3 regions of the Paenibacillus sp. FSL W7-1287 genome follow, and region 1 is predicted to be linked to each of the others. Evidence: predicted binding sites of a transcription regulator. Region 1 holds the regulator's gene; each other region holds the start of a gene.
What was found. The regulator Rex, encoded in region 1, represses fermentation and respiration genes when NADH is low (regulators of the CRP and FNR family bind a similar motif). The targets are predictions, from matches to a motif close to TTGTGAAATATTTCACAA.

Region 1 (9,989 bases):
GCGTTTAATGCAGGAAGGTCATGTACAGGCGCTTAAGCTAGAGGGTGGCGTCGGTATTAGCGAGCATGTCCGTACACTGGTGCAGGCAGGCATTCCAGTGATGGGACATATTGGCCTAACTCCTCAATCGGTTCATCAGCTAAGCGGCTACAAGGTTCAGGGTAAGCTGGAAGGGGATGCGAAGCGACTGCTGGATGATGCATTAGCACTGCAGGAGGCAGGAGCGTTTGCAATCGTGCTTGAGCTTGTAACAGAAGAGCTTGCAAAACTTATTAGTGAGCAGCTGCACATTCCAACGATAGGAATTGGTGCAGGCCGTGGATGTGATGGTCAGGTGCTTGTTTATCATGATATATTGCAATACTCTTCACCAATTTTCCCTAAAAAATTTGTTAAAACTTATGCTGATATTGGCAGTACGATCCGTGAAGCGATCGGTATGTATGTTAGTGATGTTAAAAATAAAAACTTCCCAGATGCTTCACATGTGTTTCAAGCTGATGCAGGTACGCTAGACTCACTGTATGGGAGCGGAAAAACTGCTGCAGACACGGAAAAGGAGTAAGCTGGTTATGAATATATGTCGTACAAAGCAGCAGCTAAAGCTGGCAATTAAAAAAGCGAAGGAGCAAGGTCAAACGATCGGCTTCGTTCCGACGATGGGGTATTTGCATGATGGCCATGCCAGCCTCTTGCGTGCTGCCAAAGAAGAAAATGATATTGTCGTATTAAGCATTTTTGTTAACCCGATGCAATTTGGTCCTAATGAGGATTTAGAAAAATATCCTCGTGATGAGGAAAGAGACTTAGCGGTAGCTGCATCATGTCATACCGATATCGTGTTTATACCTAGTGTAGAGGAGATGTACCCAACTAAGCCTCTTACATCGATTAAGGTAGCTGGTGTTACAGAGCGCTTATGCGGCGCGTCTCGTCCTGGACATTTTGATGGTGTAGGATTAGTTGTCAGTAAGCTATTTCATCTTGTTGAGCCGAAGCATGCTTATTTTGGGATGAAGGATGCCCAGCAGGTTGCTGTTATTGAGCAAATGGTCAATGATCTCGATATGAATGTGACGATTGTTCCATGTCCAATCGTACGTGAACCGGACGGATTGGCACTTAGCTCGAGAAATGTTTATTTGAATGCAAATCAGCGCACTGAAGCTACTGTATTAAGTCAATCGTTAAGCGAGCTTGCTCAATCACTTAAGTTGAACGAAGTGATGACAGCAGCACAGTGCATCGAGCTTATTACGAATAATATAAAGCAAACAACTGGTGAAATTGATTATGTTGAGCTGCTAGAATATCCAAGCTTGCATCCTATTGCCAAAGGTCAAAGGCTCCAGGAGCTACCAAGCGGCCAACGCTTTATCGTTGCACTTGCCGTTAAATACGGAAGTACACGATTAATTGACAATGCGTTATTCCAAGTAGAAGAGGTGATCGAACGTGTATAGAACGATGATGAAATCGAAGCTACACCGTGCGACAGTGACAGAGGCTAATTTAAACTATGTAGGAAGCATTACGATTGATGAGGAGCTTATGGAAGCTGCGGACTTGCTCGAAAATGAAAAAGTGCAGATCGTTAATAACAATAATGGTGCTCGTCTTGAAACCTATGTCATTAAAGGTGCACGTGGCAGTGGTGTTATTTGCTTGAATGGGGCAGCAGCACGTCTCGTGCAGCCTGGTGATAAAGTTATTATTATTTCATACAGCTTAATGACGGAAGAGCAGGCGCATAATTATAAGCCAACGATTGTTGTTCTGGATGGCGACAATAAACCCATTCATTATATGAATGAGGAAATTCATTCAACAATCGTGTAACCAAGTTAATCCCTTCATTATGTAACAGCTGCCATGCTGAATGAAAACAGTGCTTTCAACAAAAAATGACCGTACACTCCAACTAATCAAAGAAGGCGGGATGCGGTATGATCAACGAACTGTTTTCATCCATGCATGAGCTTCTTGACCACATTACACAGCATTATAAGGATGCTGATGAAGATCAAAGAGAAGATTACTGTGATTCCATTGGACAGCTTAAGGAAACGAATGACAAGATACTGGATCATTACGTTGCTGTCGAAGAGAAAATTGCTCTGTTTTTCGAGCTTTATCGAGACATTGAAGAGCAGGAGGAGTCAGAAGATGAGGTTAGGCAGGAAAAGCTTAGCAGCAGCCCGTTTGCAGCTTCCAGCATAATGCCTCAGGAACAGCATCACACAAGCCTACAACAACTATTGTACGAGGCTATCCAAGCTGAGCAAGAGCACGTTCATGAGCAGGAAATGCCATATGTAAATGTTTATTCGATTGATCAGCAGAACGATGGTATACTATGTAATGAATGTGATTTATTTGTTTCCGCTGAGCATGAGCTTGCACTTGATCAGGCTCAGGGTTACTACAAGCTGTTCATGTTTGCAGAAGCAGCTTCAATATTGAATATGATTATTACTGAGCAGCCTGAATGCAATATCGCAAGGCTATATTATGGAATGAGCTTAATGCACCTGCGCAACTGGAATGAAGCGCAAAGACAGTTTCAGCTGCTTTCTGTATTAAGCGACTTTCCCAAATGGCTCGCGCTAAGCTACAACGCGCTAGGCTGTATTCAGGCAATTAAGCTGAATATGAATCAGGCTGAATTATTATTCAATAAAGCGTATCAGCTGTATCCACAGTTTGAGGATCCGCTTAAAAATTTGCAAAGCTGCAGGCAAGCATCGCTCAAACAGCTATCACTATATTTTGGAAGCACAGAGCTGTGCTGTATGTGAGAGGAACGGTAAAGGAATGAAATATGCCATTTTGGATTTGGAAACAACGGGCCATAGCGTGTTGGACCAAATTATACAAATTGGGTTAGTGGTTGTATCGGACGAACTAGAGATTGTTGATACATTCAGCACATATGTAAAGCCTACTGTTGAAATTCCTCTGTTTATAACGAATTTGACAGGAATTCAGCAAGCGGATGTGCAGGATGCACCGGATATTAATGACGCTTTGCTCGAGGTCATTCCGCGAATCGACGATGCCGTTCTTGTCGCTCATAATGTTGGCTTTGATGCCAACTTCTTAAATCATGCCTTAGATCAATGTGGCTATCTGCCTTTCTCAGGAAGACGGTTAGACACTATGGAATTATTACGTATATTATTCCCATCGATTACTTCTTATCAGCTCGGAACTGCAGCTGAACAGCTTGGCATTGTCCACGAGCAGCACCACCAGGCGGATGCTGATGCTATGGCAACCGCTGAAATTTTCATTCAATGTGTTCAGAAGCTACGTTCCTTGCCGCTGCTCACCCTGCAGCGGCTATCTTCATTTTTTGATGAGAGTAAAGATATTGGGTGGTTTATGAGATACAATGAGGGACTCGTGGAGCAGGGGGTTGTATTCGAATCTGCTGAGTTCGATTATCATCGCCAATTTGCACTGAAAGCGAAGCCTTGGCAAGAAGAGACATCCGTTCGTGATGCCGAGCATGCCAACGATTACTTCGAGCAGAATAAAAGCTTTGAGGACTACATGAACGATGTGCAGGAGCGCTTTCGGGAGCTTTATGAGCATTACGAGGAAAGAAAGCCACAGCTGCAAATGTTTGATGAGGTCTATGAAGCACTTAGTAAGCAAAAGCATTTGCTAATTGAGGCAGGGACTGGAACAGGGAAATCACTTGGTTATCTCATTCCTTCCCTATATTACGGTATACAGGCCGAAGAAAAGGTCGTCGTAAGCACGCATACGATCAACCTGCAGGAGCAGCTGCGCAATCGAGACATTCCACTGCTCAATGAAGTACTGCCGTTTCCCATTCGTGCCTCGCTTCTAAAGGGTAGAAGCAATTATCTATGTATGCGGAAATTTGAGCACAAGCTTAACTTGCTTGATTTTATTGCACCAGTTGATGATCCTATCACTGCTGCACAAATGGTTGTATGGCTGACGGAAACAGAGAATGGCGATCAGGAAGAGCTAAATCTTGGTCTTAGAGGGCAGGATTTCTGGGGAACGGTATCAAGTGATGCAGATTCATGCTTAAATCGCGCTTGTCCTTGGTTTAAGCGCTGCTATTATCATCGTGCAAAGCATGAGGCTAATATTGCCGATGTTTGCATTACGAACCACTCGATGATTTTTACAGATATTCAAGCGGACCATCGTCTATTGCCATCATACCGTTACCTTGTACTGGACGAGGCACATCATCTTGAGGAGGTAGCAAGCAAGCATCTTGGAAACCAAGTAAGCTATTTCTCGTATATTCATGCAATGAGCTCGCTATTTAAAGATACTCGTACCGGTTTGCTTCCATCTCTACGTGTGAAAATCGCTGAAGAGGGCGATGACCATACCGCTGCCTGGAATGAAACGATTGACAGTGCGTATCCTGGTTTACAGACGATTAAGGAGTATTGGGATCAACTGTTCGAAGCGCTATATGACGTTGTTGTTCAACATGCCCAGCAAGCGTCTGATGCACCTTCTGAACAGGCTGGGGGACTTGTTTTTCGATTGAGCCGCAATGACCTTCCAGAGCAATGGACAAAGATCGTAGAAAGTGAGCAAGAGGTATATCTACAGTTGAATCGGTTCTCTAAGGCGCTGGAGAAAATGTCTTCTGATATGAAGGAACGACTTGATGAGGATTTAGTATTGTCTGGATTACTGACGGATTTGAACGGCGTAGTGAGAGATCTGCAACGTTTGAAGGATGAGCTGCGTCAGTTTATTAAGCTTGAGCTCGACGATTATGTCTATTGGTTAGAGGGGACACAGGCTTACAAGCATCGTTCACTGCAGCTTATGTCTTCACCTACAGATGTAAGCGGCTTGTTAAGAAAGTATTTGTTTGACGTGAAGGAAAGCGTCGTAATGACATCTGCCACACTGTCCATTCAGAAAAACTTCACCTATATAAAGGAACAGCTTGGTCTAGATAGCTACGGAGACGAGGAAGAACATCGGCTGAATGAAGTGATACTTGAATCACCATTTAACTATCGTAAGCAGGCGCTCGTTATTATACCACGCGATTTTCCGGTGCTTAAGGGAGCCAACGTTCCGAGTGATTATTTAGAGAAGCTAGTGCAATCGATTCATGATAACGCTCTGCTGCTAGGCGGAAAAATGCTCGTTTTGTTTACTTCTTATCGTATGCTTAAGCAAGTATATGATCCACTGAAGGAGCTGTTAGAGCCAAAGCATATTACCGTTTTAGGACAAGGCATTGATAGCAACAATCGTACAAAACTGACCAGACGTTTTCTACAGCAGCAATCCTCTATTTTGCTTGGTACAAGCAGTTTTTGGGAAGGTGTAGATATACCAGGAGAAGCATTGCAATGTTTGGCGATCGTGCGCTTACCATTTCAACCGCCTAACCACCCATTAATCGAAGCGAAATCGGAGCTTCTGCTTCGTCAGAAGAAAAATCCATTTATGAAGCTTTCAATTCCACAGGCTGTGATCCGTTTCAAGCAAGGATTCGGTCGTCTTGTACGGACAGCGTCGGATAAAGGCATTGTTATTCTTTATGATACACGAGTTATTGAATCCTATTACGGAAAGCATTTCCTGTATTCATTGCCTGGACCTAAGATTGAAACGATGCATACGGATCAAATGGTACAGCGAATGGACCAATGGTTGAAGGAGGTTGAATAAATGAAGCAAGTGAAAATTTCAGATGCTGTAGTTAAGCGTCTGCCTATTTATCTACAAGTGCTCAATGAGCTAAAGGCTCGAGAAATTAAAACGATCTCCTCGCAGGAGCTAGGCTCGCGCTTGGAGTTTAATCCTGCACAAATTCGGAAGGATCTCGCTTATTTTGGGGATTTCGGTCGAAAAGGAATTGGCTATGAAGTGGATTACTTGATTGATAAAATTCGTCACATACTTAAAATCAATCGCACGATAAAGGTCGCACTTGTCGGAGCGGGTAATCTTGGTCATGCTTTGTGTAATTATAATAAATACAGCAACGACAATATGCAGATCGTTGCTGTATTCGATGCACAGGAGCAAAAAATCGGTACGAAAATTAACAGCTTAACGGTACAGCCTATGGAAGAGCTTGCAGAAACAATTCAGCAGCAAAATATACGAATTGGGATCATTACAGTTCCTGCACAGGAAGCTCAGAACGTAGCAAATATGCTTATAGCTGGTGGTATAGAAGGTATCCTCAATTTTGCACCAACCATTTTAAGAGCTCCAGAGGAAGTACGAGTGCAGCATGCGGACTTTACAAAGGAGCTGCTAAGCCTTGGCTATTATTTGAACAATAAAGAGGAGGACCAAGATGAATCGTCTATGGATTAAGGATGGAGCATTTATTACAATGTCTGCACAGCAGCCACAGGTTCTGCAAGGACATATGATCGTTGAAGATGGCATCATTCAGTATGTTGGGGCTGCAGAGCCTAGTGCTGAACTTCAAGCAGGCAGTGAGGTTGTGAATGGCCAAGGTCTATTGTTTATGCCTGGTCTTGTTAACACGCATGGTCATGCAGCGATGAGCTTGCTTCGCGGTTATTCCGATGACCAAAACCTTCAAGTATGGCTTGCTGAAAAAATGTGGCCGATGGAAGCCAAATATACAGAGCAGGATACGAGAGTGGGCGGCAAGCTTACCATTGCAGAGATGCTGTTAAGCGGTACAACTACGTTCGTAGATATGTACGATCGCATGGAAATCATTGCAGAGGCAACGATCGAAGCAGGACTACGAGGCTTTCTAACACGCGGTGTAATCGGACTATGTTCAGAGGAAGAGCAGAACGAAAAGCTTAACAACTCTGTTGCATTCGCTAGAGAATGGAATGGTGCAGGAAACGGTAGAATTCGTACGATGCTTGCTCCTCATGCTCCTTATACGTGTCCGCCTCAATATATCGAGCGTTTTGTGCAAGCAGCTCATGATTATGATCTGCCGTTACATACGCATATGTCTGAAACGGCAGCTGAGGTTCAGCAAAATGTAGATGAGTATGGTGCACGTCCTGTTGAGCATTTAGAGAAGCTTGGTTTCTTCACACGCCCAGCTTTGCTGGCGCATGCTGTGCATTTGACGGATGAGGAAATCACAAAGCTTGCTGAGCTAAATGCATCAATTTCTCATAATCCGATTAGTAATCTTAAGCTTGCAAGTGGGGTCGCTCGCGTGCCTGAGCTGCTACGTGCAGGCGTTAAGCTGTCGCTAGGTACGGATAGTGTTGCGAGCAACAACAATATGGATCTGTTCCAAGAAATTCGTGCTGCTGCCTTACTGCACAAAGGCGTATCAGGTGATCCAACTGCAGTACCTGCTTATACAGCCCTTGAGCTTGCAACCTCTCGTGGTGCTGAGGCGATCTGGCATGATCATATTGGAGTTCTGGAGGCTGGGAAAGCTGCAGACTTTATTGCTCTTAATATCGATCAGCCACACTTCTTCCCACGTACAGATCTTGTGTCGCATGTTGTATATGCTGCAAGTGGTAGAGATGTTGAGCATGTATGGGTAGCTGGAAAACAGCTCGTGAAGCATAGACAATTGTTAACGATGGACGAGGAGAAAATTCGTTTCGAAGCTCAGGCTAGCTTTGAGCGATTGTTAACCTAGGATGAGAGCGATAGAAAAAAAGCGACCACCATTTATGACTCGTCGAAAATGGACGGTGCTTACCCTTTTCTTAATATTATTGATCATTGTAGGAATCATCTTTTTCTATCGCTATATTCATAAGGGCATTTGGCAGGAAACGAGCGAGATGCGTGAAGTGATTGAACAAGCTTCACTCTATAATCTCGATGAACAATATGTGCTTAACAAGTACATATGGGAGGATCGGTATTGGATCTTGCTTGCTCAATCTAATGTAAGCGAAGAGATGATATACTCTGCTTGGTCAACCCAGGAGCAGCTCGCTGAGCTTCCTTATGAAGAAGCGATGACGAAAGAAGAGATGCTGGCTCATGTAGAAGCATCAAAGCCTTATGCGCAGAACATTAAGCTTCAGCCAGGCTATATGTATGGTCAATTAGTATGGGAAATAAAGTATAAGGACACCGCAACGGAACATCTTAAAATTGCATTCTACCGTATGACAGATGGTAATTTTATCGATGAATATACGATACCAAAGGAAACAAGACCTTAAACGGCTTGTTTCCTTTTTTTATATAATTAAAGTTGATAGCAAAAATGATATACTAATTGATATACGAATGATCTATCAAATTTATATAATAGAGGTGTAAACATGAAAGATATGAAGCTAAAACCGATGGCTGTTACATTTATTGTTTGCTTGGCTTTGCTTATTGGCGGCGGCTTTACGTATCAATACGTTGCACAGGAGAAGCCGCTTCAGCAATCGTTGGAGCAAGCACAGTTTTCTAATATTCAATTATCAGGTAATAAAAATGAAGGATATATCGTTACGCTTGATGTTATAGATGGGAATACACTAGCACTTGCTGCTGAGGAAGCAAGAAATATTTTAAGTGATTATAAGATTGAACCAGTAAGTTATACGATTCAGCTTAAGCAAGAATCTACTAGCCTAGAGAAGGTATGGCAAGACCATTTATTCGAAATAGCAGAAATTATGGCGAATAAAAACTATTCTAAGCTTCCCGAACTGATGCATAGCATCGAAGCATCACATGAGCACGTAGAGGCTTCGGCAAGCATGGATCAACAAAATGTGTATATTTCACTCGTAGCTGATAATCAGCGCTTTGATCAAATTTTGCCTTTAGATGGAGGCACGATGGGAGTGTGGAATAATGAAGAATAATTGGAAAGAGCTGCTTATTGGTATCGTGGCTGCAGCGGCAATATATACGATTGGTTACACTGTTCATATAGGAGCAGCAGTGTTGGTCACAGTGTTGTTTTCGGCTATTTTTGTTATGAATCGTAATGGCAAGGGCGTTAAAAGCTTAGCAAGCTTGAAAAACAAAAAAAGTGTTGCGATTAAGCAGATTAGCTTTGATGAAGTAGGTGGACAGGAGCATGTAAAGCAAGAGCTCCAAGAGGCACTTGATTTTTTGGTGCGCCGAGAGGAAATTGCGAAACGCGGTATTCGAATTCTAAAGGGTATACTATTGACAGGTCCTCCGGGAACGGGTAAAACTTTGCTGGCAAAGGCGGCAGCAAGCTATACGGATAGTGTGTTTATTGGTGCATCAGGTAGTGAGTTCGTTGAGATGTACGTAGGTACAGGTGCCAATCGTATTCGCGAGCTGTTCCAAAAAGCTCGCAACGAAGCGAAAGCATCTGGCAAAAAAAATGCGATTATTTTCATTGATGAGATTGATGTTATTGGCGGAAAGCGAGACGGTGGTCAACAGCGAGAATATGATCAAACGCTAAACCAATTGCTTACTGAGCTTGATGGAATTTATCACAATACAGATGTGCAGATTTTACTCATCGCGGCAACTAACCGCAAGGATATGCTCGATGAAGCATTGCTTCGACCTGGACGCTTTGATCGCCATATTGAGGTTGCATTACCGGACAAGAAATCTAGAAAGCATATTTTAGAGCTGCATGCAGCCAACAAAAATATAGTTGCTACAGTCAATTTTGAAGAGCTGGCAAGAGATACGTATCAATTTTCAGGAGCTCAGCTTGAAGCGGTTATGAACGAAGCCGCAATCTATGCGATGCGTGATCAAGCAGATGCAATCACTGAGGAGCATATCCAAGCGGCGATTGATAAAGTACTGCTTGGTGAAAAAATTAATCGTGAAGCAAGCAAAGAAGATAAAATTCGTGTAGCAAGACATGAATTGGGTCATGCTATTATGGCAGAGCTTACGACACCCGGCTCAGTTGCACAGGTTGTACTTGCACCTCGTGGTGGAGCACTTGGCTTTGTAAGGCATACTCCGATGGCTGATAAGTATTTATATTCGAAATCAGAGCTTGAACACAAAATTATGGTTACGCTTGGCGGGGCAGTTGC
Region 2 (9,989 bases), 1.1 Mb from region 1:
TTCTCGGTGCTGAAAGCCGAATTTTTGAACCTTTATTGAAGAGGTAGTTCAAATAGTTCGGCTTTGATCACGATGTTATACTGTGGGCTTAGTCGACGTCGAATTTTGAATTCAGCTTGGCCTTGTGGTGCTCACGTACCCAATTCGTACGCTGCGCCCCTCAGGCCTTCGCTTCGTTCAAATACAGCGTTTTGGAAAAACGCGCATCGGAAGCGTATGCTTTGGTGCTGAAAGCCGAATTTTTGAACCTTTATTGAAGAGGTAGTTCAAAAAGTTCGACTTTGATTACGATGCGTGAACTGAGGGGTTAGTCGACTTAGAATTTGAACCTAATGACTAGCGATTTTGCTTGCTGTGGTCATGCTTGACCGTAAACGGCGGAACGCTTATAGTTGAAATGGAACTTTATATATGAATGAGGTGGAGTCATGTCCGAAAAAATTTATGTTGGTGTTGATGTAGGCGGTACGACGATTAAGCTTGGTATTTGCGATGCTGAAGGTAACTTATTACAAACCTTTGAAGGCCCAACAGAGGTCGACAAAGGGTCAGATGCTATTCTTCATAACATTGCGAAATACGTAAAACAAATTGTTGAAGAGTCCTCTTATTCATGGGAACAAGTAGAAGGTGCTGGCATCGGAATTGCTGGATTTTTAGATATTCCTAATGGCTATATGAAGCACTCACCGAATCTATATATAAACGATGTTGATATAAAGGGTGCTTTAGAGAAGGAACTCCAAGTGCCTATTAAAGTAAACAACGATGCGAATGTGGCTGCACTAGGTGAAGCTTGGGCAGGGGCAGGTCGTGGAATCGCTAACTGCGTCATGTATACACTTGGAACAGGTGTAGGCGGCGGAATTATTATTGACGGTAAAATTGTTGAAGGCTTTCAAAGTGTAGCAGGTGAGCTTGGTCATATGGCGATCGTTCCCGATCTTGAAGCGATTCAATGCGGCTGCGGCAAGGTGGGTTGTCTTGAAACGGTTTCTTCTGCAACGGGTATTATTCGTATGGCGGAGGAAGCGGTTGCGCGAGGTGATCGTACGACGCTTTCTAATGTAGAGAAAATTATGGCGAAGGATGTTCTGGATGCTGCTAAAGCAGGAGATGAGGTTGCTACTCGTATTGTTGCGCGCGCAGCTTATTATCTAGGTCGCTCGATGGCAATGATGGCTGTTATCCTAAATCCAGAATGCTTTATTGTTGGCGGAGGAGTGTCGAAGGCTGGAGGCTTCCTATTCGATCAAATCCGTGAAGTATTTGATAAGTATACACAGGACGCTTCTAAGGAAAATGTGAAGATTGTCCCAGCTGTTCTTGGTAATAACGCAGGTATTGTAGGTGCTGCAGGTTTAATTTTAAGAGGATAGTAGGTGTTGCTCATGGAACCAGCAACGAATTTGTCCCAGCTAGTTATTATTACGGGGATGTCGGGAGCAGGTAAAACGATCGCGGTGCAAAGCTTAGAGGATCTAGGCTTTTTCTGCGTGGATAATTTGCCTCCGGTGCTCATTCCAAAGTTTGCCGAGTTGATAGAACAATCAAACGGTAAGATTGGGAAGGTAGCCCTTGTCATTGACTTGCGAGGGCGTGAGTTTTTTACTGCACTTTCTGAAGCGTTAGAATATATGAACGAGCATCATACGATTAATTGTGAAATTTTATTTTTAGATGCAAGTGATGAAACGCTCGTTCGAAGATATAAGGAAAGCAGACGCAGACACCCGATGTCTCAGCAAAGTATGCCGCTTGAAGGGATAAAAGCAGAGCGTGCACTGCTGGAAGACTTAAAAGGGAAGGCGTCTTTAACGATTAATACAAGTGATCTGAAGCCGGCAATGCTGAAGGAGCGTTTAATCAATCATTTTGGTCAGACGCAGCAGCGTTCTCTTATTGTTAATATTACATCCTTCGGCTTTAAGTATGGAATTCCTCTTGATGCTGACCTTGTATTTGATGTTCGATTTTTACCTAATCCGCATTATATTGATGAGCTAAGACCAAATACAGGTCAACATCCGGATGTCTATGAATATGTTATGAAATGGCCTGAAACGCACACCTTTCTCTCAAAGCTCGTCGACATGCTTGAATATCTGATTCCACAATATGATGAAGAAGGAAAAAGTCAGGTCGTCATAGGAATTGGCTGCACCGGAGGAAAGCATCGTTCAGTAGCGATTTCCGAGTATTTGGGCAAATATTTAAAGCTGAAGGACTCGGAGCAAATACGTGTAAGCCATCGTGATTCAGAGCGCGACAGGACATAATGAGAGGGGAGCATGCATATCGTGCAAAAGGTCGTTAGACGTCCCAAAATTGTAGTTATTGGTGGCGGCACAGGTCTTTCCGTTATGCTAAGAGGCTTGAAGGAAAAGCCTCTTGATATAACTGCAATTGTAACGGTTGCAGATGATGGTGGCAGTTCTGGTATATTGCGTAATGAGCTGCATATTCCTCCGCCAGGAGATATACGTAATGTGCTATCCGCATTAGCAGACGCGGAACCACTGCTTGCTGAGGTGCTGCAGTATCGTTTTACGAATGGTACAGGACTTGCAGGTCATACGCTTGGTAATCTAATGTTAGCCGCAATGACAGATATTTCTGGGGATTTTGTAACAGGTATTAGACAGTTGTCGCAGGTGCTTGCTGTTCGAGGCAAGGTGCTGCCAGCTGCTAATCGTGCCATTGTACTAAAGGCGGAGATGAGCGACGGATCGATTGTGACCGGTGAATCGATGATTCCTAAGGCCAATGGATCGATTAAACGTGTGTTCTTAGAACCGCAGGATGTTGAAGCTTTGCCAGAGGCTGTTGAGGCACTGGAACAGGCTGATGCGATCTTAATCGGACCAGGAAGCTTATATACAAGCATTATGCCGAATTTGATCGTTCCGAAGCTGGCACAGGCAATTGTTGAATCGGACGCTGTCAAATTATTTGTATGCAACGTAATGACTCAACCTGGGGAAACTGACAATTATTCTGTAAGCGATCATTTGGATGCAATTTATGATCATATCGGTCATCATTTATTCGATTATGTAATCGTTAATAACGGAGAAATACCGCCACATGTAGAAAGTAAGTATGCGGAAATTGGAGCAAAAGCCGTCCAGTTGGACATAGACGAGGTTACGAAGCGCGGTTATCAGGTTATTGCCGATCAACTCGTTCTATTCCGGACGTTTTTACGACATGATGCAGAGCGATTAAGTCATCATATTTATAAATTGGTTGAAAACTGGATGCTTAGAAAGAGGTGAGAGCAGCATGTCTTTTGCGGCACAAACAAAAAAAGAATTAACGATGGTCGAAACAGAGCCGTGCTGTGAGCGGGCGGAGCTTGCCGCATTGATTCGGATGAATGGCGCTGTTAGCTTATCAAGCCGCAAGGTCGTATTGGACATCTCGACAGAGAATGCCGCAATAGCACGCCGCATTTACACGCTCATAAAAAAGCATTTTGATGTTCATGTTGAATTACTTGTACGTAAAAAAATGCGCTTGAAAAAAAATAATGTGTATATTGTTCGTTTGCCAGAGAAAGTGCAGGACATGTTGACCGATCTAAGTATTGTTTCGGAAGGCTTTATGTTTAACTCGGGCATTGATCGCAACATTATCCGCAAAAACTGCTGTAAGCGTTCCTATCTTCGTGGCGCGTTTCTAGCTGGCGGCTCTGTAAATAATCCAGAGGGGTCTTCCTATCATCTGGAGATCGCATCTATGTATGAGGAGCATTGCCAAGCACTTGTTGAGCTTGCTAATGGCTTTAATCTAAATGCTCGTTGCATCGAACGAAAAAAAGGTTTTATTTTTTATATCAAGGAAGGCGAGAAAATCATTGAGCTACTCAATATTATTGGTGCGCATCAAGCATTGTTCAAGTTTGAGGATGTCCGCATCATGCGAGATATGCGTAACTCAGTGAATCGAATCGTAAATTGTGAGACGGCGAATTTGAATAAAACGATTGGGGCTGCGGTCAGACAAATCGATAATATAAAATTGCTGCAAAAAGAAATTGGACTGGAGAATCTGCCAGAAAAAATACGTGAGGTTGCTGAAATACGATTGGCACATCCTGATCTTAATCTAACTGAGGTTGGAGAGCTGTTAAAGGTTAAGGTAAGTAAGTCAGGTGTGAATCATCGTTTACGTAAAATTGACGAGATGGCAGAAAAAATAAGGAATGGCTCAACTTTAACCTAGTAGAAATGGGCTTAAAATGGTATAATAACTAATAAAGCTCTAAATGTCCGATTATCATATTTGACTTTAAATATAGGGGGTATGTTTTTCATGGCAAGGCTTCCAGTAGTTGTTCGTTTGAAAACAGGTTTACATGCTAGACCTGCAGCGTTATTCGTACAAGAAGCGAACAAATTTTCCTCTGAGGTTTTTGTGGAAAAAGACGAGAAGAAAGTGAACGCTAAGTCGATCATGGGAATCATGAGTCTTGCAATTAGCTCAGGCACAGAAATTACAATTAGTGCTGATGGTTCTGACGCAGAGCAAGCGGTTAATGCACTGATTGCACTTGTAAGCAAGGAAGAGCTCGAAAACCAATAATTCATGTAATAAAGGCTGCCAATTATCCTCATGTTAGGAACATTGGCAGCCTCTTTAATTAATCGGACTTATTCGGATTTAATCGTCAAGCTCAATGCTTTTAATGAGCTCCTTCAGTTTATTCGCAGACTTTTCGAATAAAGCCTGCTCTTCACTCGTAAGCGTAAGCTCCAGCGCTTTACGAACACCGCTTCGGTCGACGATGCACGGTACGCCAAGATAGACATCAGAAACTCCGCAATAATTATCTAGCAGCGTAGATACATTGAGTACAGCGCCCTCATCATCTAATATTGCTGTAACAATTCGGTCAAGGGCAAGCGCAATCGCATAATAGGTAGCGCCTTTTGCTTCAATAATTTCATAGGCGGCATCACGTGTTTGTAGGAAGAGGTTTTCCTTCGTCTCTTCATCAAGCTCGATGTCAACACCAGCAACGTTAGCAAGGCTCCATACTGGAAGCTCAGAATCACCATGCTCTCCAATAATATGAGCATGCACGCTGCGCGGATCGATCTTTAGCTCCTTACCGATTAGATAGCGGAAGCGTCCGCTGTCCAGCAATGTACCAGAGCCGATAACACGGTTAACAGGCCAGCCAGATTTCTTAAGTGTAACGTATGCCATAATATCAACTGGATTTGTTGCAATTAACAGAATGGCTTCCTTGTTGTAAGGTAGGATTTGTTTAATGATGCTATCGAAAATATCTGCATTACGCTTTAACAAATCAGTACGCGTCTCGCCAGGACGTTGTGCTGCACCTGCTGTAATAATGATGATCTCAGCTCCTGCACAGTCCTCGTAGCTTCCTGCCCATAGCTTTGCCCCTCCGATATAAGGCATACCATGGTTAATATCCAGTGCATCTCCCGCAGCTTTCTTATGATTGACATCGATTAATACTAGCTCATTGACACGATTACGTAACATTAGTGTATAGGCGGTTGTAGAACCAACAAAACCTGCACCAATAACTACAACTTTTCTCGTTTTCATACGTCATCCCCACTTTCATTAAAATAAGGTTTGTTAATATAGTAGTAAAACATAGCCATAAATACACTGCCGCCTATAATATTGCCTAATGTAGCGGGAATTAAATTGTGTAAAATCTGTTCGATCGTCAAAGCTCCCCAGCCTTGTGCTGCAATAGAAATGGCAAATACAGACATATTCGCTATGCTATGTTCAAAACCTGCAATGAAGAAACTGAACACTAATAAAATCATAACTAGCATTTTTGCTCCATCGGCTTTCATCATGAAGGGAACGAAGAACGCTAGGCAGACAAGCCAATTACATAATATGCCTCGAAAAAAAATCTCCATAAGCGATGCATCGACTTTATTGTGTGCCACCTTCAACAAAAATCCATGAATTTGCTCACTATCAAATAATCCCGTAGCCCATGTGAACACTGCAAAGAAGATAGCTCCGATGATATTGCCGACATAGCTCAACAACAACAATCGTAGAACCTTATTCCAGCTTAACTTTTTGCGAAGTGCGCTAAAGCTAAGGTAGAACGTATTTCCTGTGAATAAATCACCGCCACCGTAAGAAATTAATATGATGGCTATACAAAATGTCAAAGCAGCTGCTGGATACGTAAAAGGAGAATGGACCTCGTAAAAGAAGCTTGCTGTCTTAAAGGCAACGATAACGCCGAAGCCGATAAACATACTCGCAACCATTGAACGCAATAGATAGCGCAGAATACTTTGATCGTAAATTTTCAGTTTTTTTAATGCCAGCTTTTCAACTTGATATAATGCTTCTGTCTCCATATTGACTCCTCCAACAATGCAAGTCGTACTGTGATCTATTACAATTTCATCATATATGACAGTCAGAAATAGATATGTGATTTTTATCACAATGAGCAGTGGATTATTAAATGTGATAAATGATATGGGCTTTATTGACTTAGTTTATGTTGTTTGTTTATGTAGAAAGTGTGTTTGTTTATGTAGAAAGTGATGGATTGGGATTTATGATGCTGATGCTATATAGCCATGGTGAACTATACCGTTGTTGGCTGGATATGTGCGGTTACACGCTACATAAGAAAGGTGAAATAAAAAGGACTGCAGCTGCATCTGAACAACCGATGAACTGCAGTCCTGCAAGATCTGTACAAGCAGAGACAAATCAACCTGAATGGTTAATTAGTTAACTCTTTCAATTACTTTATCAATCAAGCCGTATTCGACAGCTTCTTGTGCGCTCATAAAGTAATCGCGATCTGTATCTTGATTAATTCGCTCAATAGGCTGACCAGAGCGATCAGCTAAAATTTGATTTAGCTTTTCACGCATATTGATGATACGTTTTGCGCGAATCGCGATGTCGCTCGCTTGACCTTCAGCACCACCTAGCGGCTGATGAATCATAACTTCGCTATTTGGCAATGCAAAGCGCTTGCCTTTCGCTCCAGCTGTTAGTAGAAAAGCACCCATTGAAGCAGCCATACCTACGCAGATCGTAGATACATCGGGCTTAATATATTGCATCGTATCGTAAATGGCCATACCAGCAGTAATGGAACCGCCAGGAGAGTTGATATATAGATGAATATCCTTCTCTGGATCTTCAGCAGCCAAGAAAAGCAACTGCGCAATAATAGAATTGGCCACAACGTCGTTAACACCAGAGCCAAGCATAATAATACGGTCTTTTAACAAACGAGAATAAATGTCATAAGAGCGTTCTCCACGATTACTTTGTTCGATAACCATAGGCACAAAGTTCATATTAACCAATCCTCCTATTTAGTAGTATGTAATTTATAATAATAGAAATTTTGTTAAAAGTCAAAGATGGTCAAACTCACTTCTACGTTACATAGTATGACCTGATTTGCTAGTAGCTAAACACTCCGAATGTACATCACCTTCATTGCTATGAATAAAAAAACAGGATAGAAAAATGAGATATAGTCATTTTCCATCCTGTTTTATTCTGGGGAGATGATTGCACTGCCCTTTATTCTATGAACATTAATGATGTTATACGTATGTAAGTGGCGCGCCCGCTAGGAATCGAACCTAGATCTCAGGCTCCGGAGGCCTACGTCATATCCATTGGACCACGGGCGCAACTACTATATTGTATTGGATTTTATTCAATGAATCAAGTGTTTATCCGATCAAAACCTATTCATGCCTTTTTGCATAAGCGATATTCGAAAGTATAACTAGGATTCTCAATGGTAAAACTCAAACTGTATCAAATATCTTTATACATAAATTAAATAAGTAATCGTTTACATCGTAAAAGCGCACTTGCGATGCTGTTAAAGATTAGGTACAATATATGTGGGACTTAAATAATACCACAGGGACAATTTTTGTCCACGTCGGGTGTTTCCAATATAGTTCACGCGGAGTGATGGTATAATGCGACAGCTTATTGAACTGCAGCGGCAGCTAGTACCTGAGCTTTTAGATGTGATGAGCAAACGCTACAAGATTTTACAGCAAGTAATGCTAGCAGGAACAATCGGGCGTCGAGCACTCGCTAATGTGATGGCGATGACAGAACGTGTACTGCGAGCGGAAACGGAGCTGTTAAAGGAACAAGGTCTTTTATTGATCTCACCTTCAGGCATGTCGCTAAGCGAAGATGGTAAGAAGGTGCTAGAGCAATTAGAACAGCTTGATCCACATGTTTTTGTTAGCTCAGATCTAGAAAAAAAGCTTCAGACATTGTATGGCTTGCAGCACGTCATTGTAGTTCCAGGTAATTCAGAGCAGTCTGAGGCGTCGAAGCGTGAGCTTGGAAGAGCTGCCGGTTTACTTCTGAAGCGAGTTATTAGATCAGGAGATGTAATCGCGGTCTCAGGTGGCACTACGACAGCTCAGGTTGCAAATTATTTAAGCTTACCAAGCACAATAAAGGATGTTGTATTCGTACCAGCACGTGGTGGTTTAGGTGAAAGCCTGGATTATCAGGCGAATACAATTGCATCTACGATGGCTAAGCGTACAGGCGGCCATTACCGATTGCTTCACGTTCCTGACCATATCAGTGAGGAAGCTTATGAATCCATGATGCAAGAGCCTACCATTAAAGAAATTGTCGAAGTCATCCGGAATGCAAGAATTTTTATTCACGGTATTGGTGACGCTACTGTAATGGCAAGGCGAAGAAAAACTGATCCTGAAGAAGTACGCAAGATGGTTGCAGAAGGAGCGCTTGCTGAGTCATTCGGCTTCTACTTTAATAAGCATGGCGAGCCAGTCCATAAGATGAAAACTGTGGGCATGCGATTAGAAGATATCGCCCAGATCGAATGTATTATTGCGGTAGCTGGTGGAGCGAGTAAAGCTGCTGCTATGGATGCGATTATGCGATCTGGTCATAATCACGCACTCGTCACGGATGAAAGTGCAGCGCTTGAGCTTATTCGGATTAATGAAAGTAATGGGCATTATGACGAAATGTAATTCAATTACACTCGTCTTGCAATAAATTAAATTTGCCAAATGACTAGGAGGAAATAACAATGGTTAAAATTGGTATCAATGGTTTCGGCCGTATCGGTCGTAACGTATTTCGTGCTTCATTCAGCAATCCTAACGTTGAGGTAGTAGCAGTAAACGATCTGACAGACGTTAACACTTTGGCTCACTTGCTAAAATATGATACGACTCACGGTAAATTCGACGGTACTGTAGAAGCTAAAGAAGGCGCTCTTATCGTTAACGGTAAAGAAATCAAAGTATTCGCTGAGCGCAACCCTGCTGATCTTCCTTGGGGTTCTGTAGGTGCGGAAATCGTAGTTGAATCTACAGGTATCTTCACAGCTAAAGAAAAAGCTGAAGCTCACCTTCAAGGCGGCGCTAAAAAAGTTATCATCTCTGCTCCAGCTACTAACGAAGATATTACAATCGTTATGGGTGTTAACGAAGATAAATACGATGCTGCTAGCCATACAGTTATTTCTAACGCTTCTTGTACTACAAACTGCTTGGCGCCTTTCGCTAAAGTATTGAATGATAAATTCGGAATCGTTAAAGGTATGATGACAACAATTCACTCTTACACTAACGACCAATCTGTACTAGACGTACCACATAAAGACCTTCGTCGTGCTCGTGCAGCTGCTGAGAACATTATCCCATCTTCTACTGGTGCGGCTAAAGCAGTTTCTCTAGTATTGCCTGAGCTTAAAGGTAAATTGAACGGTATGGCTATGCGTGTACCTACACCTAACGTTTCTGTAACTGACCTAGTTGCAGAGCTTAAAGTTGACGTAACTGTTGAAGAAGTTAACGCTGCTCTTAAAGAAGCTGCTAACGGCGCTCTTAAAGGCATCCTTAACTACAGCGATGAGCCACTTGTATCTTCTGACTACAATGGTGACCCTGCTTCTTCTACAATCGATGCTCTTTCTA
Region 3 (9,989 bases), 1.6 Mb from region 1:
CATACGTGTAGCGAATACGCGTAATTTACCGCCCCAAGCCGTACCACGTACTAGTATATCTTTCAATTGCTCAGCCATGTCATCACTCCTGATTTCGTTCATATATAATACGCAAGCCCTCGAGTGTTAGCATAGAATCAACTTCTTCAATCGTTTCTGATTCAGCAAAGATCAGCTCTGCTAACCCGCCTGTAGCGATGACTCTCGGCTGTACGTTAAATTCCTTTTTAATGCGATTGACGATACCATCAACCTGTCCAACATAACCGTAAATAATACCCGCTTGCATAGAATGAACCGTATTTCTGCCAATAACGCTTTTTGGCTTCGTTAATTCGATACGCGGCAGCTTAGCCGCTCGTTGATACAATGCCTCGGTTGAGATACCAATACCCGGTACAATTGCACCGCCCAAATAGTTAGCATCACCGTCAATATAGTCAAATGTTGTAGCTGTTCCAAAATCAACAACGATTAGAGGCGCCCCATACTTTTCGATGGCTGCAACAGAATTAACGATTCGATCGGCGCCTACCTCACGTGGGTTCTCATAACGAATATTTAAGCCAGTTTTAATGCCCGGACCTACAATAAGCGGAGTCTTTTTCATATACTTCAAGCATAGCTGCTCTAAAAGTCCCATTAGTGGAGGAACGACAGACGAGATCACTACTCCTTCTATACTGTCCAATCGAAGACCTGCATATTGAAGCAAATTATGAATTGCCATACCGTACTCATCGACCGTTCCGGATCGATTCGTACTAATTCTCCAATGATGTAAAAGCTCTTTATGCTGATAAATACCGAGCACGATGTTTGTGTTGCCAACATCAATGACTAAAATCATGCAGTTGCTCCACCCTTCTTCTCATTCAAGTCCAGACTAATATCTAAAGCTTGAGTGGAATACGTTAACGCCCCGACAGAAATGACATCTACCCCTGCTGAAGCTTTCTCATAAATTGACTCCAGCGTAATTCCACCGGAAGCTTCTACTATAACATGTGGAGATTGAGCTTTAATATACGTTACGGCTTGCTTCATGGCTTCAGCGTTCATATTATCAAGCATAATGATATCGGCTCCACATGCCAGTGCCTCTTTAATTTGCTCCATCGATTCCGTCTCTACCTCGATTTTCATCGTGTGAGGAATAGACTTACGCGCTGACTGCACGGCTGCTGTGATGCTTCCTGCACCTTTAATATGATTATCCTTGATCATAACTGCATCGTAAAGGCCAAAGCGATGGTTATGTCCGCCGCCTACACGCACAGCATACTTTTCCAGCATGCGATGACCAGGTGTTGTTTTTCTCGTATCAACTAAGCGCGTTGGTAATCCTTTTAGCGCATTGACATACTGATTCGTTCTCGTTGCAATACCTGACAATCTCTGCATTAAGTTAAGCGCTAAGCGCTCACCCGTTAACAAGCTTCTTGTACTGCCTTCGACCTCTATAATTACGGTACCCTTCGTTACGGCATCTCCATCCTGTACAAGAGCCTTGAATTCTAGCGCTGGATCAACGACTTCGAATACGAGCCTTGCAATCGGTATGCCCGCAATAATACCGTCTTCCTTCATATGGATAATAGCTTTTGCTTGGGAGTGTGCCGGTATAGTTGTCTCCGTTGTTACGTCTCCGCTGCCAATATCCTCAGCTAGCCAGCTGCGAATTTGTTGCTTCAGTTCCTCAGCATAGCCGCCCGTCGTCCATTCATACATACTCGATCCACTCCTTTAACTGATCCTGGTTGCGATTAACAATCGTATGCTTGCACCAGCGCTCGTCATCACGATGAGGGAAGTCCTCACGATAATGACCCCCGCGACTTTCTTCTCGATATAATGCTGACGAGGTCGTAAGCAGTGCGCAAGTAAGCATATTGGCAAATTCAAACTCCTCGCGCTCCATAAGCACCGTGTCAAAAATTGCTCGCTGGCGGTTCAATTCCTCTAGACCGCGCTGTAGGCCTTGACGACTGCGTTTTAAGCCTGTATGACGTACCATCACCTTTTGCAGCTTTAGGCGACGTTCCACGAAGGGCTGCATCGCATGGGGCTGACGCTCAGCTTTGTACACAATGGAAGGCATAGCTTCAAGCGGCTCAAGCTTCACGATGCGGTCAACGATGCGACTGCCAAATACGATGGCTTCCGATAATGAGTTGCTAGCCAATCGATTTGCGCCGTGAACACCCGTCGATGACACCTCACCGCAAGCAAACAATCTAGCGATATTCGTCTCTCCATGCAGATCGGTTTGTACACCGCCCATCATGTAGTGCATAGCCGGAGCTACAGGAATCCAGTCTGACGTTAGATCAAGACCATAAGCGAGACAATATTGATAAATCGTCGGGAAACGATGCTTAATCAGCTGTTCAGACTGATGAGTAATATCAATGTATACAAAGGTACTTTTCGTCTCTTCCATCTCACTTACAATGGCGCGAGCAACAATATCACGAGGCGCTAGCTCCAGCTGCTCATGGTACTTCTCCATAAAGCGCTCGCCCTTAATATTACGCAAATAAGCCCCTTCACCGCGTACCGCTTCTGAAATAAGAAAGCGTGGTGCACCTGGATAGCATAGAGCCGTTGGATGAAATTGCGTAAACTCCATATCTCGAATGTTAGCTCCTGCGCGGTAAGCAATCGCCACACCATCACCCGTAGCAACCTCTGGATTCGTTGTGTAACGGTAGAGCTGTCCTGCACCGCCAGAGCACAATATCGTGGACTTGCCGCGAAGGAAAACACGCTCTCCGTTGCTTCGCTGCACAATGGCGCCGTAGCATACGTTATCTGCTGTAACTAAATCGATAACGAAATGGTTATCCCACACGTCAATGCCTGGTTCACTAATTGCTTTCTCAGAAAGCGCACGAACAATCTCATAGCCGGTTGCATCGCCATTGGCATGAAGAATACGGCGCTGGCTATGGGCGCCCTCCTGCGTAAGTGCAAATTCACCATTCTCTTTATCAAACTGCGTTCCAAGCCTAATTAAATGCTCGACGCCGAGCGGTCCCTCATGGACAAGCACATCAACGGCTTCTCGATCGCATAAGCCTGCGCCTGCAACGAGCGTATCCTGAAGATGATACTCTGGGGAATCATCCTCGGAGATAACCGCTGCAATTCCACCCTGAGCATAACGAGTATTGCTGTCTAGCAGCGATTTTTTTGTAACTAAAACGACGGACTGCGCTTCACCTGCTGCCCGAAGTGCTGTAAATAAGCCTGCAATTCCTGCTCCGATGACAATAACATCTGTATCAACCACTGGTAATGCATCAATATCGATATCCACTAAGTATCTTGGAATCACCGTGGTACCCCCTATATTTCCTTAGAATAGGAACAACGCATGCTACTTTACAAGTAGCATGCGCTCCAATGATTGACGCGCCTGGTCTGCAATATGTTCTGGCACAAAAATTTCAGGCTGCATCGTTTCAAGGCATTTAACTAGCTTCTTTAAGTTATTGACTTTCATGTTCGGGCATACAAGGTATTTGGATGCAAAGTGGAATTGCTTATTCGGACTGTCCACACGAAGCTGGTAGCCTGTGCCGTCCTCTGTACCAACAATAAACTCCTGACAAGGAGATTCCTTGCAATATTTAAGTATAGCTGTTGTGCTTCCTACGAAATCACCGAGAGCTACAACCTCAGGACGGCATTCTGGATGAACAACGAACTGTGCGTTTGGATATTTGGCTTTCATTTCTTCTACGTCTTTTACGGTCAGCATGTCATGCGTATTGCAGTACCCTTCCCAGATGATCATCTTCTTGTCGGTATTCTGCTGAACGTAATGTCCTAAGTTTTTATCTGGAACCCAGATAACTTCATCCGCGTCTACAGAATTAACGACCTTCACCGCGTTCGCTGAGGTACAGCAAATATCGGTTTCAGCTTTAATCTCCGCAGAAGAGTTAATATAAGTAACAACCTTTGCATTTGGATGCTGAGCTTTTAGCTTGCGCAATCCGTCTACATTAACCATATCTGCCATCGGGCAGCCGGCACGTTCATCAGGGATAATTACCGTTTTGTTCGGAGCTAGAATCTTTGCGCTTTCGCCCATAAAATGAACACCGCAAAAAACAATAACCTCGGCATCGGTTTCTGCTGCTTTTTGTGCCAGTAAGAAAGAATCCCCTCGAAAATCGGCAACTTCCTGAATCTCGTCGCGCTGATAATAGTGCGCTAAAATAATGGCATTACGTTCCTTTTTAAGCTCCATCAGTCGTTCACGCAATAATCGGTTTTGTTCCTGCTTGCGTTCCATCGCTAAAGTTTCCACAATGATCCTCTCCTTAAGTGAGCAATAATAACCCTATTCTTAACGACTTTGTGAAATCATGCACTTACTTTCCCAAGTCGCTTCCTCTGAATAATGAAAGATTGTGAACAATTTCTTAATGTTTCAAGATTTAATTTACATGTGTTGCAAGCACATGTCAATGGAATTAGGACCAATTGTTCATCATTCTTTAACAAATTTATTCGATGGCCCGAAATAAGAGCGAAAGGTGATACAAAAAAACTGTATTCTGTCCTTGTTGCCAAGAAACAGAATACAGTCATTATTTAGATCAAAGGTGTTCTTTTGAACTTCCTCTTCAATAAGGTTCAAAAAGTTCAGCTACTACTTCGTGATCAAAGCTGGAATTTTTGACTTCCTCTTCAGTCAGGTTCAAAAAGTTCAGCTTTCAGCACCGAGAAGATGGAACGAAACTAGAAAACGAGGAGCGCAGCGTACGGTGTTGGTACGTGAGCACCGGAGTTTTCGGTAGCGTTCCATATTCGATGCCGAAAACCCATCCTGTACTACTTCGTGATCAAAGTTGTACTTTTTGAGCATCCACTTCAATCGGGTTCAAAAAGTTCAGCTTTCAGCACCGAGAAGATGGAACGAAACTAGAAAACGAGGAGTGCAGCGTACGTTTTGGGTACGTGAGCACCGGAGTTTTCGGTAGCGTTCCATATTCGATGCCGAATAACCATCCAGTGTATTACTTCGTGATCAAAGTTGTGCTTTTTGAATATCCTCTAAGAGTCTTTTTTGTTGTCTTCGTCGGAGATAGTCTTACCTACTTCCTTCTCTTCAACAACATCCTGCTCAGCGATTGGCTCATTCGCATCACGCGTTTGAATACGAACCTTAACATCTCCAATTTCATCAACGATTGGTTCAGAAGACGTTACTTCCTCTGCTGAGTCGCCATTGCTTGCTGGAGTGCTGCTTGAACCGCCTGAGAATGGCTCTGGCAATACGCCTGTATCAATCAATGATTTGATTTGCTCGATCTCTAGCGTTTCAACCTCTAGCAGCGTTTGAGCAATCAAATGCATCTCATCACTTTTCTCCTGCAATAGCTTTTTCGTACGCTCATAGCAGCTGTTAATGATCGTTTGCATTTCTTGATCAATCTCATAAGCGATGGCATCGGAATAATTCTGCTCATGACCAAGATCGCGTCCTAGGAATACTTGACCTTGAGAATTACCGAATTGCATCGGTCCAAGACGATCACTCATACCATATTCCATAATCATGCTGCGAACAATACCCGTTGCTTGTTTGAAGTCACTGTATGCCCCAGTACCGATTTCTCCGATAAACAGCTCCTCGGCAACCCGGCCTGCAAGCAAACCACAAACACGGTCAAGCAATTCGTTTTTCGTAACGAGCATACGATCTTCCTTCGGAAGCATAATTACGTATCCGCCTGCGCGTCCACGTGGAATGATCGTTACTTTATGCACTTGGTCAGCATGCTCCAAGAAGTAGCCTGCAATCGTATGTCCGGCTTCGTGATAAGCTACGATGCGTTTTTCACGATCACTAATAACACGGCTTTTCTTCTCAGTACCAACGATAACGCGGTCAATGGCATCATCAATATCGACCATGTTAATCTCTTTTTTATTGCGACGAGCAGCTAGTAGCGCAGCTTCGTTCAGTAGGTTCTCGAGATCCGCACCACTAAAGCCAGTTGTACGCTTAGCGATGACATCCAGCTGAACCTCACTCGTCAGCGGCTTATTGCGTGCATGAACTTTAAGAACTGCTTCACGTCCTTTAACATCTGGACGGTCAACTGTAATTTGACGGTCAAAACGACCTGGACGTAATAATGCAGGGTCAAGAATATCTGCACGGTTCGTTGCAGCGATAATAATAATACCTTCGTTCGCTCCGAAGCCGTCCATCTCAACTAGCATTTGGTTCAGCGTTTGCTCACGCTCATCATGACCACCGCCTAGACCAGCGCCACGCTGACGACCAACAGCGTCAATTTCATCAATAAAGATAATACAAGGTGCATTTTTCTTCGCATTTTCGAATAGGTCACGCACACGAGATGCACCGACCCCTACGAACATTTCGACGAAGTCAGAACCTGAAATACTGAAGAATGGAACACCCGCTTCACCTGCTACTGCACGTGCAAGCAATGTTTTACCTGTACCCGGAGGTCCGACTAGTAGTACCCCTTTCGGAATACGCGCACCTACCATATTAAACTTGCGAGGGTCTTTCAAGAAATCAACAACCTCAACAAGCTCTTGCTTCTCTTCATCTGCACCGGCAACATCCTGGAACGTTACACGCTTCTTCTCTTCATTGTAGAGCTTTGCACGGCTCTTACCGAAGTTCATGACTTTGCCGCCGCCACCCTGAGCTTGATTCATTAGGAAGAAGAACAGAATAAAAATAAGCACGAACGGAATGATCGTAATAAAGAAATTCGTCCAGAAGCCCGTAGTCTTCATCTTCTCGTACTTCAAGGTGAAATTATACTGCTGCCTTAAATCTTCAATCTGATCAAGCGAGGCCGTCCCAGCACGAGAAGTGAAGCTGGCATTGCCGCCGTCTGGCGCTTGTATATACTTACCCGTTACTAGATAGGACTGATCCTCATACTTTAATGTTAATTCTGCCACATTGCCCGATTCGATCGCTGTAACTAGCTCATCGTATCTTAAAGGTGTGGAAGATTCACCTGTATTACTGATGTAATTATAGATCCCAATTGTAACTAAAAAAATAATTAAATAATAACCTGTATTACGGATGAACCGTTTCATCCCCTACCTCCTCTCAGACGCTTAAAATATTTTACCATAGCATGACTTTCCATCACAATAGAAGCTGCTTGGAGGCAACATGCGAGGTGTTATGAATAGACTTCCGGCTTAAGAATGCCGATAAATGGCAGATTGCGGTACTTTTCCGCATAATCTAGCCCATAGCCGACAACAAACTCGTCTGGCAATGTGTACCCTTTATAGTTCGGCTCAAGCTTCACTGAGCGACGGGCAGGCTTGTCAAACAATGTAACGACCGAAACGGAAGCTGCATTGCGATGCTCCAGCACATCGATTAAGTAGCTAAGCGTCAAACCACTATCTATAATATCTTCTACAATGAGGACGTCACGACCTTCAACAGACACATCAAGATCTTTAATAATTTTTACGACGCCTGAAGATTTTGTAGACTGACCATAGCTTGATACCGCCATAAAATCAATTTCAAGCGGAACCTTTATTTCTTTTACAAGATCAGACATAAAGATAAACGCGCCTTTAAGGATACAGATTACTAGTGGATTACGACCTTCGAAATCCTTCGTTAACTGCTCCCCAAGCTCTTTTACCTTGTCTAGAATCTGCTCTTCGCTGTATAGTACATCCTGAATATCGTTTAACAACTGGTAATCCCCCTACATTTAACTATGTTATGTTTCGAATTGAAGTTCATTCCTATTCATTGGTCAAGCATGAATCTTCTCACGTATGCCTCGAGCATTGAATGAAAACAATTAGCCTTGTATGCGATTGAACAAGACCAATAGATGATCTGCGCAGCCCAGGCACCCATAATACACGGTCCTCATGATCGACGATAATCGGATATGTATCACGCTCAGCAAGTGCTATCTTTCCATCCACGAACATATCTTGCACCTTTTTCGTGCCATTTAATCCTAAAACCTGCATTCGATCACCTGATTTTCTTGAACGAATGTGCAGTGGAAAGGATAAAATTGCGGCATCAAAGGCGGCTTCGTGCTTCGATTGAAGCTGAGGAAGCTCATCAGACGGAATAATATCAGCATGAATCAACCAATTGCCGAATTGAAGCTTACATGGAAGCTGCTCCAATGCCATGCTTAAAGACGTGGATGTCGATCTGAGACGTTCATAATGCTTAATATGTACCAATCGTAACATTTCATATTCGCGAATGCACATTATTCCTTCGCCAACGTCCATACGATAGGTCTGATGCGCATGATTGGCTGCGATATGTCTAATACGCTCTATCCCATCAAATGATATCGTCGTTGCTTCTTGAGACAGATAACTTAATATTAGTTTAATCAATCTCCTTTGTAAAGCAATCGGTTCATTGCATAAAGCATGACATGAAACGACAAAGCTTTGCTCCTGCTTCGATACAAGCTGTCTAAATCTATCTTCTGTCTGCTGCTGCAGCCATGCGTCCTCTTCACTAGCAATCTCAGCTAGACGGCCTAGCGAATCAACGAGCTGAGGATTATAGCGCTCAAGCATCGGAATAACATCCAATCTGAGCTCATTGCGATGATAATCTCTAGAAAAATTGCTGCTATCTTCTAAATAAGGCACTTGCTCCTGCTGACAGAGCAAGATAAGCTCATTCTTTCTCATACGTAGCAAGGGGCGAATTAGTTCCACGTTTTTTTCGTTTCTCCGATTTTGCATACCGCTTATCCCAGACAAGCCCGAGCCTCGCAGCACATGCATAAGTACAGTTTCTGCCTGATCATCTGCATGGTGGGCAAGAGCAATGGCATACGCTCCGTAGCGCTGTGCGACGTCATGGAAAAACGCATACCTGCGCTTGCGTGATGCTGCTTGGCTGTTCTCGTTCGTTTGCTCCAAGTACGCAGGCATGTCCAGCTCAATCATTTCACATAATATGTTTCGCTCCATGCAGTAGCTGCGTACGAGCTCCGCTTCAGCAAGCGATTGCTCACGAAAGCCATGATTCACGTGAGCTGCAATCAATGTCAGACCAAGCTTTGGAGCAAGCTGGTGCAGAATATGGAGCAGCGCCATCGAATCTGCACCACCTGAAACGGCAACAACGATGCTGCCAGACTTATCAATCGATTGATCCTTTAATAACGATGCTGTTAATTCATCCATGATGCCCATCGCATCCATCATCCTCTACCTTAATAATCCGGTGTAATCAAGTGCATAAAGTGAAGCAGTAATGCAGAGCGATACAATCGATATCGCAATCATTACCTTTAGCCAGCGAGGAGTTGCTGTGTTTTTAACTGTAGGTTTACGCTGATGGGTAATAGCCCGCCAGGCTGAGGCTGCTTCCTTACCATGTGAGAATCCACCATCAAAGGCTTGCTCCAGCCATTTACGATAAGGCGCAAGTTGAGGAATTTCACGCGCTAGCTCAATCAGCTGCTCAGCTGAACGAGTTTGTGGAAGCAGCTCCTTCGACAGCTGGGCCAGCTTGCGCGGAGCAAACACTTGTAAGCATAGCACGCCGAAGGAGAAGAGGTCGTAGGCTGCATCTGCAGATCTTGTGCCCTCGTTCCAATAGCCGCGATCATAGATTTCTGTAAACTGTTTGACTCCCTTTCCAAAGGGGGTCGCTCCTCCGAAATCAATTAAGTCTACTTCACCATACTCGCCAACAATAATGTTTTCAAGCTTTAAGTCACCAAATATCCAGCGCTCACGATGAAGCTCTCCAAGGCTGCGAAGCAAATTCAAGCCGAGCAGCGGAAACCAATCTGCTCCGTGCTGGGCTATATAATTTGCCATATTCAGCCCTTTTACGTATCGCATCGTGTAAAAGGGCACTTCTTTCCCTTGTGGCGTAATCCAGTCATCCACGTCCATTAAATATGATCCCCGAGACGAATCATCGCCAGAGAGAGCCTTCAGTG

Region 2: NSQ99_RS04605 (formate/nitrite transporter family protein) is a predicted target of Rex. The motif match lies at 6,452-6,469, and genes of this name have one in related genera.
Region 3: nadA (quinolinate synthase NadA) is a predicted target of Rex. The motif match lies at 4,423-4,440, and genes of this name have one in related genera.

The regions. Positions count from the first base shown of each region.
Region 1 covers NZ_JBBORD010000001.1:2,083,610-2,093,598, forward strand. Annotated here, with positions in the region: gene panB (3-methyl-2-oxobutanoate hydroxymethyltransferase) at 1-565, shown strand, start outside; gene panC (pantoate--beta-alanine ligase) at 573-1,463, shown strand; gene panD (aspartate 1-decarboxylase) at 1,456-1,839, shown strand; gene NSQ99_RS09505 (hypothetical protein) at 1,947-2,798, shown strand; gene dinG (ATP-dependent DNA helicase DinG) at 2,815-5,694, shown strand; gene NSQ99_RS09515 (redox-sensing transcriptional repressor Rex) at 5,695-6,351, shown strand; gene NSQ99_RS09520 (amidohydrolase) at 6,332-7,633, shown strand; gene NSQ99_RS09525 (hypothetical protein) at 7,635-8,171, shown strand; gene NSQ99_RS09530 (hypothetical protein) at 8,274-8,813, shown strand; gene NSQ99_RS09535 (AAA family ATPase) at 8,803-9,989, shown strand, end outside.
Region 2 covers NZ_JBBORD010000001.1:988,296-998,284, forward strand. Annotated here, with positions in the region: gene NSQ99_RS04575 (ROK family glucokinase) at 429-1,379, shown strand; gene rapZ (RNase adapter RapZ) at 1,392-2,279, shown strand; gene NSQ99_RS04585 (gluconeogenesis factor YvcK family protein) at 2,292-3,278, shown strand; gene whiA (DNA-binding protein WhiA) at 3,286-4,227, shown strand; gene NSQ99_RS04595 (HPr family phosphocarrier protein) at 4,318-4,587, shown strand; gene NSQ99_RS04600 (L-lactate dehydrogenase) at 4,666-5,586, opposite strand; gene NSQ99_RS04605 (formate/nitrite transporter family protein) at 5,583-6,377, opposite strand; gene NSQ99_RS04610 (hypothetical protein) at 6,575-6,766, shown strand; gene clpP (ATP-dependent Clp endopeptidase proteolytic subunit ClpP) at 6,759-7,343, opposite strand; tRNA gene NSQ99_RS04620 (tRNA-Arg) at 7,614-7,688, opposite strand; gene NSQ99_RS04625 (sugar-binding transcriptional regulator) at 7,989-9,038, shown strand; gene gap (type I glyceraldehyde-3-phosphate dehydrogenase) at 9,098-9,989, shown strand, end outside.
Region 3 covers NZ_JBBORD010000001.1:437,013-447,001, forward strand. Annotated here, with positions in the region: gene hslO (Hsp33 family molecular chaperone HslO) at 1-78, opposite strand, end outside; gene NSQ99_RS02065 (type III pantothenate kinase) at 83-850, opposite strand; gene nadC (carboxylating nicotinate-nucleotide diphosphorylase) at 847-1,731, opposite strand; gene nadB (L-aspartate oxidase) at 1,724-3,340, opposite strand; gene nadA (quinolinate synthase NadA) at 3,383-4,321, opposite strand; gene ftsH (ATP-dependent zinc metalloprotease FtsH) at 5,071-7,113, opposite strand; gene hpt (hypoxanthine phosphoribosyltransferase) at 7,203-7,739, opposite strand; gene tilS (tRNA lysidine(34) synthetase TilS) at 7,819-9,231, opposite strand; gene NSQ99_RS02100 (protein kinase domain-containing protein) at 9,247-9,989, opposite strand, start outside.